One region of the Thermomonas sp. XSG genome, then DNA from elsewhere that is predicted to be linked to it. Evidence: riboswitches for the same ligand, from Rfam matches in the RefSeq annotation. Region 1 holds a riboswitch; the other holds the start of a gene.
The links. A riboswitch is a leader RNA that binds a small molecule or an ion and turns the genes downstream of it on or off. The one in region 1 is predicted to bind cobalamin.
Positions count from the first base shown of each region.

Region 1 (4,370 bases):
ATCGACGTGCGAACCGATCCAGCCGGCAAGATGCAACCCATCGGCAGCAATCGCGTGCGCGCTGAGCAACGCATGGTTGAGGCAGCCCAGCCGCAGCCCGACGACAAGCACCACCGGCAGCCGCAGCGCGCGCACCAGGTCGGCCTGCATCAGCGATGCCGACAGCGGCGCGGCCCAACCGCCCACGCCCTCGACGACCACCGCATCACTGCGCGACGCCAGCCGCGCATGCGCATCGAGGAGTGGCGGCAAGGCTACCTCGACCCCGGCATCGCGCGCCGCCAGTTCCGGCGCCAGCGGATGTTCCAGCGCGAACGGATTGATGTCGGCATAGGCGATGCCGGCCTCGCCCGCCGCCTGCAAGGCCAGCGCATCCTCGTTCTGCCACGCGCCGTCGATGCGCTCGCAGCCGCTGGCCACCGGCTTCATGCCTACTGCGCGCAGGCCTTGGCCCCGCAATGCATGCAGCAACGCGCAACTGGTGAAGGTCTTGCCGATGCCGGTATCGGTGCCGGTGACGTAGATCGAAAACATCAGGCGATGCCTGCCGCGCATCGTGACCGCGCGCGGCGCATGGCCGCCTTGGCGATGAGCGGCGAGAACGACATCAGCGCATACACCATGCCGGGCGCACCGGCGAGCCACGGCGTGATGCGGCCCGGCAATCCCACCGCCACCGCGATGGACAGCAGCGCCACCAGCACGCTCCAGCCCCAGCTGGCGGCGTAGCCATACGTGCGCACCGTCTCTTCCGCGTCCAGCTGCAATGCTTGACGCCTGCGCCACGCATGCGCGTACAGCGCCAGCATGCTGCCGGCCAGCGTGGCGTAGGCCAATCCGTAGATGGAGAACATCGCCCGCAGGTCGCCCACGGAAGCCAACTGCACCGGCGTCGGGAACCAGCCGCCACTGATCCAGTAGAACAGCGCGCCGAACACGATCTTCAGCGGATACACATAGACCAGCACCAGGAACACCAGCAGCAGGCTCAGCCAGACACCGGCACCGTCATTCATGCCGTAACGCCGGCTCCAGCTCGCATGCGAATACCAGAAGAACGCGATCTGCGCGAACGATGCGGCGAACGCCGGAATGCCCTTGAGTGCCTCGATCAGGGCCGGGATGCTGTCCGGAATCGCATCCAGCGAAATCACCAGCAAGGTGACGGCGAAGGCAAAGGCGGCGTCCACGAAGGCTTCCAGCCGCGTCACCTGCTCGCCGCGCTCGAGGAAACCGTCGGGCATGCGCCGCAAGGAGGGGGGTTCGCTCATGCCGCCAGCATAGCGTGCGCGCTGCTAGACTCGGCGCATGAGTTTTTCCGCCACCACACTCACCGGCAGCAAGCCGGAACAGTACGCCCAGCTGCTGGAGCAGGCGCGCGCGCTGCTGCACGGCGAGCGCGACCGCACCGCCAACGCCGCCAACCTGTCCGCGCTGGTCTACCACGCGCTGCCCGACCTCAACTGGGTCGGCTTCTACTTCTTCGACGGCACCGAACTGGTGGTGGGCCCCTTCCAGGGCCTGCCCGCCTGCGTGCGTATCCCGCTGTCCAAGGGCGTGTGCGGCGCCGCCGCCAGCACCCGCGCCACCCAGCGGGTGGAAGACGTGGACGCGTTCCCCGGCCACATCGCCTGCGATTCGGCCAGCCGCTCCGAGCTGGTGGTCCCGCTGTACCAGGGCGATGCGCTGCTGGGCGTGTTCGACATCGACAGTCCGATCCCCGCGCGTTTTTCCGTTGAAGACCAGCATGGCCTGGAAGCGATCGCCCGGGCGTACTTGGAATCGCTTGGATGAACGTGAAGCTGCGCAACATCGGCCCCAAGTCCGCGGCATGGCTGCGCCAGGTCGGGTTGCGCACGCTGGAAGACCTGTCCGAAGCCGGTGCCGTCGGCGCCTACATGAAGGTGCGCCGGGCCGGCTTCAAACCCAGCCTCAACCTGCTGTACGCGCTGGAAGGCGCGCTGCTGGACTGCCATTGGCAGGAGGTGACAGAGGCGCGCCGCAACGAACTGGTGCAGGCCGCCGAAGCCGCCATCGCGCTGCTGCCGCCGCCGCGCGGACGGCCCGCCGCGGCGCCGGTGACCACCACCCATCATGAGGAAGCGGCGGCGCCGGCGTTCGCGCTGTTCGACGACGACCGCCACGGCGGCTCCGCCGATTGACCCAAGGCAAGGGTCCGGCCGCGGCGGCAGGCTACAATGCCCGCGCTTGAGGTGACCTTGCGGAATGCTCCGCGGGTTGAAACGGGAAGCCGGTGACGAAGCGCGAAGGCGCCTCCAGTCCGGCGCTGCCCCCGCAACGGTAAGCGCGACAACTCCGGCATCGGCCACTGTGCATGCGCATGGGAAGGCGCCGGAGGGGAACATCCCGCGAGGGATGCGCCGCGCGCGAGCCCGGAGACCGGCCCCAGGCAGTCTGATGGCGATGCGGAGGGCGTCGCGCGGCCCCGCGCGTGCGCCTGCGTCCGCCTGTGTCCGTGGTTGTCCTCTGCGTTTGCCGTCGCCCACCATCCCAGGGCGCGCGGGCGTGCGCGCCGGAGAGTCCCGAACATGAAGTTCCATCGCGATACCGTTTTCCGTCTCAGCCCGCTGGCGCTCGCACTGGCGCTGCCCGGCCTGGCATCGGCGCATGGCGACGATGCCACCGATCTCGACAAGGTCGTCGTCACCGCCACCCGCACCGCCAGCACCGCCGACGCCGCGCTGGCGGCGGTGGAGGTGATCGACCGCGCGCAGATCGACGCCAGCAGCGCGCGCTCGCTGCCGGAGCTGCTGCGCGGCCGCGCCGGCATCACCCTGGTCAACCAGGGCGGGCTGGGCAAGCTGTCCACGCTGTTCCTGCGCGGCACCGAATCCGACCACACGCTGTTCCTGATCGACGGCGTGCGCGTGGGGTCGCCGGCCTCCGGCCTGACCATGCTGCAGGACCTGCCGCTGGCGCAGATCGAGCGCATCGAGATCGTGCGCGGCCCGCGCTCCTCGCTGTACGGCGCCGACGCCATCGGCGGGGTGATCCAGATCTTCACCCGCCGCGGCGAGGCCGAAGGCGTGCGCGGCCGCGGCCGCATCGCCGCCGGCAGCCACGGCCTGCGCGAAGCCTCGGCCGGCGTCGACCTGCGCGGCAAGCGCGGCGGCGTGGGCGTGGATGTCGCCCATCAGGAAACCGACGGCATCAACGCCTGCCGCGGTTTCTACGACCCGGCCACCTGGGCCGGCGCCGGCTGCTTCATCGTGCCGGGCACGCACCTGGACCACGACGGTTACCGCAACAGCAGCGCCAGCCTGCGCGCCGACTTCGCCGCTAGCGATGGCTGGCAGATCGATGCCCGCGCCACCCGCGCCGAGGGCCACAACGACTACGACGGCGACTACGTCGACAACTCCGACATCGTCCAGCAGACCGTCGGCGGCAGCGTGCGCTGGGCCGCGGCCAGTGACGTGCAGCTGAAGCTGACCGTGGGTCGCAACAGCGATGATTCCGACAACCGCCTCGGCAGCACCTTCAGCAACCGCTTCACCACCACCCGCGACAGCGCCAGCCTGCAGGCCGACCTGACCGTGGCGCAGGGCCAGCTGCTGAGCGCGGGCTTCGACTGGCTGCGGGATCGCGCCACCATCGTCGACCCGTGGTCCCCGTTCGCCGCCGCCCGCGGCAACCGCGCCGTGTTCGCCCAGTACCAGGGCGATTTCGGCGCGCACGACCTGCAGCTGTCGCTGCGCAGTGACCGCAACGACCAGTTCGGCGGCCACCTCACCGGCGGGCTGGCTTGGGGCATGGACATCGCCGACGGCTGGCGCGTGACCGCCAGCCATGGCACCGCGTTCAAGGCGCCCAGCTTCAACGAGCTGTACTACCCCGGCTACAGCAATCCGCTGCTGCGTCCCGAGGCGTCGCGCAGCAGCGAGGTGTCGTTGCAGCGCAGCGGCGACGGCTGGCAGGTGCAGGCCAACGCGTACCACACCCGCATCGATGACCTGATCGCCTGGGACGCCAGCCTCGGCAAGCCCGGCAACGTCGAGCAGGCGCGCATCCGCGGACTGGAGCTGGCCGCGAGCGTGGCGCTGGGCGAATGGGATCTTCGCGGCCAGCTGGGCTGGCTGGACGCGCGCAACGCCAGCACCGGCTTCAACCACGACAAGCGCCTGGCGCGCCGCCCCACCCGCAGCGCCCGCATCGACCTCGACCGCAAGTTCGGCAACTGGGGCTTCGGCCTGTCCGCCATCGGCGAAGCCGCGCGCTGGGACGATGTCTCCAACAGCCTGCGGGTCGGCGGCTACGGCACCCTCGACGGCCGCGTGTCCTGGCGCTTCGCCCCGGCCTGGACCCTGCAGGCCAACGTGGTGAACCTGTTCGACAAGCGCTACGAAACC
Region 1 is NZ_CP061497.1:1,189,783-1,194,152, forward strand. Features, by position in the region: gene bioD (dethiobiotin synthase) at 1-534, opposite strand, end outside; gene ICG51_RS05640 (TMEM175 family protein) at 534-1,271, opposite strand; gene ICG51_RS05645 (GAF domain-containing protein) at 1,309-1,794, shown strand; gene ICG51_RS05650 (TfoX/Sxy family protein) at 1,791-2,162, shown strand; cobalamin riboswitch at 2,195-2,424, shown strand; gene ICG51_RS05655 (TonB-dependent receptor) at 2,550-4,370, shown strand, end outside.

Region 2 (4,370 bases), 1.4 Mb from region 1:
TCCCGGGCATGACATCAACGCAGGAGGCCGCATGCGCACCATGGTCGCCGTCTTCGCCCTCGCGTTTGCGGGCGCTTCCTCCGCCGGCAACGACAGGCCGGCGCAGCACCCGGAGCACGAGATCGTGTTCGCCGCTGCCAGCCAGTTGCTGTCCTGGTGCGAACAGGAGGCGCGCGCCCAGTACGCGGGGCAGGGCGTCACCACCTACCAGTGGACCGGCCGTCACTTCGAAAGCGGCAACACCCTGCATGCGGAAGGCAAGATCCGGGCAGGGGGCGAAGACGTGCCGGTGACCTGCGTCGCGGCAAGGGGCGCACGTGAGCGCCACGCCACCATCCGGATCGGTCCCGCTTCGTGATGGACGCCGCAGGCTTCGGCGGATCCGCGCTGCGCGGCGCCGGCTGACATCCAGCGCCTTCCTTCGATGCATCCCTCCGCCCGCCTGCACCTGCTGCCCGTTGCCGTGGCCGCCGCCGAAGCGGGCGCGCAGGGGCAGGACTGGCTGACCGACGCTGAGCGCCAGCGCCTGCAGGCGATCACCTCGCCGTCGCGGCGCGACACATTCCTGGCCGGACACTGGCAGGCGCGCGTGCTGGCGGCGCAGTGGCTGCAGCTGGACGTGGGTCGGATTGCGCTGGACGCGCACGCGGATGGCCGGCCGCTGCTGCGGGTGGATGGCGATGCCGCGCCGCTGCAGGTGTCGCTGAGCCACAGCGGCAACTGGCTGGCACTGGCGCTGGCCGACGCGCCGGTAGGCGTGGACGTCGAACTGCCGCGGCGCGTGCGCGACTGGAACGCGCTCGCGCGCTTCGTGTTCTCACCGGAGGAATGCGAGCGCGTAGAAGCCGCGGACCCGGCGATGCGCGCCGACGTCTTCCACGCGCTGTGGACGTTGAAGGAGGCGCACGGCAAGCGTAGCGGCGCGGGCCTGCAACCCCGCGCCGCGCGCGCGCTCACTGCGCGGCCTGCCAGCCCGGCCGCTGCGGAAGCGTTCGGTTGGCGCTTCGGCAATGGCGCGCTGGCGCTGGCGCTGACGCCCGGAACGCGGCTGGAGCGGATCGAAGGCGTGGCCGGGTCGCCGGCCTGCTGGCACTTCACCGAGAGCGTCGGGAACTCGCAGGGTCAGGATTGACCGGCTGCGGCATCCCCCTTATCTTGGGGTCGTCGGTTCTGGCGGGCACAACCTGTCGGATGAAAAGGGAAGCCGGTGCGGCGTGCATTCTTTCGGAATGGCGCGCCAATCCCGGCACTGCCCCGCAGCGGTAGGTGGAGACGAAGTCGCGATTCGCACTGGGGCGGTGGCCCTGGGAAGCGGCGACCAAGGCGGTCGGGCCCATGGCCCGCCACATCCACGAGTCCGAAGACCTGCCGACAGCCGCGCGAAGCACGCCGCGCGGTGCCGGCCGAAGAATCTCCGGGGGGAGATGGCTGGTGCAGCAGGGTCGCCGTGCACGCAGGCCGTGCCGGATCGCAGGCCGTGCGACACCGCGCTTCCACCCTGACGTTTCCGATGCCATCCGCGCCTGCGAGGGACAGGCCGGGCCCGTGCATCCGCATGGAGACGCCAGATGTCACAGACCTTGATTGCCGAAGCGCCCGCCGAAGCCCCGGCCGCCGCGCCCGCGTTCGACCTCACCCCGCCACCCACCGCCACCGCCATGGCGGTGACCAAGCGCAACGGCAGCACCGAGCCGGTCGATCTCAACAAGATCGTGCGCGCCGTCCAGCGCTGCTGCGACGGGCTGCATGCGGTGGATCCGATGCGCGTCGCCACCCGCACCATCTCCGGCCTGTACAACGGCGCGACCACGCAGGAGCTGGACGAGCTGTCGATCCGCACCGCCGCGCTGCTGATCGGCGAAGAACCCGAATACGGCCGGCTGGCCGCGCGCCTGCTGGCCAACACCATCACCAAGGAAGTCTCCGGCCAGGAGATCCACGCGTTCTCGCAGTCGGTTGGCCGCGGCCACGAAGTGGGCCTGATCAACGACCGCCTGCTCGGCTTCGTACAGGCCAACGCGCGCAAGCTCAACGATGCCATCGACCCGGCGCTGGACCTGGGTTTCGACTATTTCGGCCTGCGCACCCTGTACGACCGTTACCTGCTGCGCCACCCGCACACCCGCAAGGTGATCGAGACACCGCAGCAGTTCTTCCTGCGCATCGCCAGCGCCTTGAGCGAGGACGTGCCGGAAGCGTTGGCGCTGTACCAGCGGCTGGGCCACCTGGACTACCTGCCGTCCAGCCCGACCCTGTTCAACGCCGGCACCCGCCATGAGCAGCTGTCGTCGTGCTTCCTGCTGGATTCTCCGCAGGATTCGCTGGAGTCGATCTACGCGCGCTACGGCGAGATCGCCCAGCTGTCGAAGTTCAGCGGCGGGATCGGCGTGAGTTATTCGCGGGTGCGTTCGCGCGGCTCGCTGATCCGTTCCACCAACGGCCATTCCAACGGCATTGTTCCGTGGCTGAAGACGCTGGATTCGTCGGTGGCGGCGGTCAACCAGGGCGGCAAGCGCAAGGGCGCAGCCTGCGTCTACCTGGAAACCTGGCATGCCGACATCGAGGACTTCCTGGAACTGCGCGACAACGCCGGCGACGAGGCGCGCCGCACCCACAATCTCAACCTCGCCAACTGGGTGCCGGACCTGTTCATGCAGCGGGTGGAGGCTGGCCAAGACTGGTCGCTGTTCGATCCGCACGCGGTGCCGGAGTTCACCGACCTGTACGGCGCGGATTTCGAGCGCGCCTACCTGCAGGCCGAGGCGCAGGGCAAGGCGGCGCGCACGATCCCGGCGCGCAAGCTGTACGCGCGGATGATGCGGACGCTGGCCGAGACCGGCAACGGCTGGATGACCTTCAAGGACAAGTGCAACCGCGCCGGCAACCAGACCCTGCGCCCGCACAACGTCATCCACCTGTCCAACCTGTGCACCGAGATCCTGGAGGTCACCAGCGCCGAGGAAACGGCGGTGTGCAACCTCGGCTCGATCAACCTCGCGCACCACCTGGACGCGCATGGCGATTTCGATTTCGAGAAATTGGCCGAAACCGTGCGGTTGGCGGTGCGCCAGCTCGACCGGGTGATCGACCTCAATTTCTATCCGATCGAACCGGCCCGCCGCGGCAACCTGCGTTGGCGGCCGGTGGGGCTGGGCTGCATGGGCCTGCAGGACGTGTTCTTCCGCATGCGCCTGGCGTTCGACTCGGAACCGGCGCGCGCGCTGTCGAAGCGGATTGCCGAGGAGATCTACTTCCACGCGCTCGACACCTCCTGCGAATTGGCCATCGAGCGTGGCGCGCATGCTTCGTTCGCCGATACCCGCGCCTCCGTCGGCGAGCTGCAGTTCGATGCCTGGGGCGTGGCGCCGGAACATGCAGGGCGCTGGAACACCCTGCGCGAACGCATCCGGCAGCACGGCTTGCGCAACTCGCTGCTGATCGCGATTGCCCCCACCGCCACCATCGCTTCGATCGCCGGCTGCTACGAATGCGTGGAGCCGCAGGTATCCAACCTGTTCAAGCGCGAAACCCTGTCCGGCGACTTCCTGCAGGTCAACCGCTATCTGGTCGCCGAGCTCAAGCAGCTGGGGCTGTGGACGGCGGAAATGCGCGATGCGATCAAGCTGGCCGAAGGCTCGATCCAGGACCTGGCGCAGATCCCGGAGACGCTGCGCATGGTCTACCGCACGGTGTGGGAGTTGCCGATGCGCAGCCTGATCGACATGGCCGCCGAGCGCGGCGCATTCATCGATCAGTCCGCTTCACTCAACCTGTTCATGGAAAGCCCGAGCATCGGCGCGCTGTCGTCCATGTACATGCATGCGTGGAAGCAGGGCATCAAGACCTGCTACTACCTCCGCTCGCGCCCCGCCACCAGGATCGCCAAGACCACCGTGTCCGACTACAGCCCTGCACAGGCGGTGGCCTGCTCGCTGGAAAACCCGGAAGCCTGCGAGGCCTGCCAGTGAACGCCCCCCAATCCCGCCAGATGCTGCTCGACCCCGGTTTCGAGCTGACCCTCCGCCCGATGCGCTATCCGGGCTTCTACGAGATGTACCGCAACGCCATCCGCAACAGCTGGACGGTGGACGAGATCAACTTCCAGATCGACATCGCCGACCTGCACGCAAAGATGTCGCCGGCCGACCGCCACCTGATCCATCGGCTGGTGGCGTTCTTCGCCACCGGCGATTCCATCGTCTCCAACAACCTGGTGCTGAACCTGTACCAGCACCTCAATGCGCCGGAAGCGCGCATGTACCTGTCGCGCCAGCTGTACGAGGAGGCGCTGCATGTGCAGTTCTACCTGACGTTGCTGGACAACTACCTGCCCGATCCGGAAGAGCGCTTCAAGGCGTTCGCGGCGGTGG
Region 2 is NZ_CP061497.1:2,808,786-2,813,155, forward strand. Features, by position in the region: gene ICG51_RS13155 (hypothetical protein) at 32-358, shown strand; gene ICG51_RS13160 (4'-phosphopantetheinyl transferase superfamily protein) at 425-1,132, shown strand; cobalamin riboswitch at 1,149-1,388, shown strand; gene ICG51_RS13165 (ribonucleoside-diphosphate reductase subunit alpha) at 1,659-3,968, shown strand; gene ICG51_RS13170 (ribonucleotide-diphosphate reductase subunit beta) at 3,989-4,370, shown strand, end outside.
Region 2: another riboswitch for cobalamin. It lies ahead of ICG51_RS13165 (ribonucleoside-diphosphate reductase subunit alpha); the one in region 1 lies ahead of ICG51_RS05655 (TonB-dependent receptor).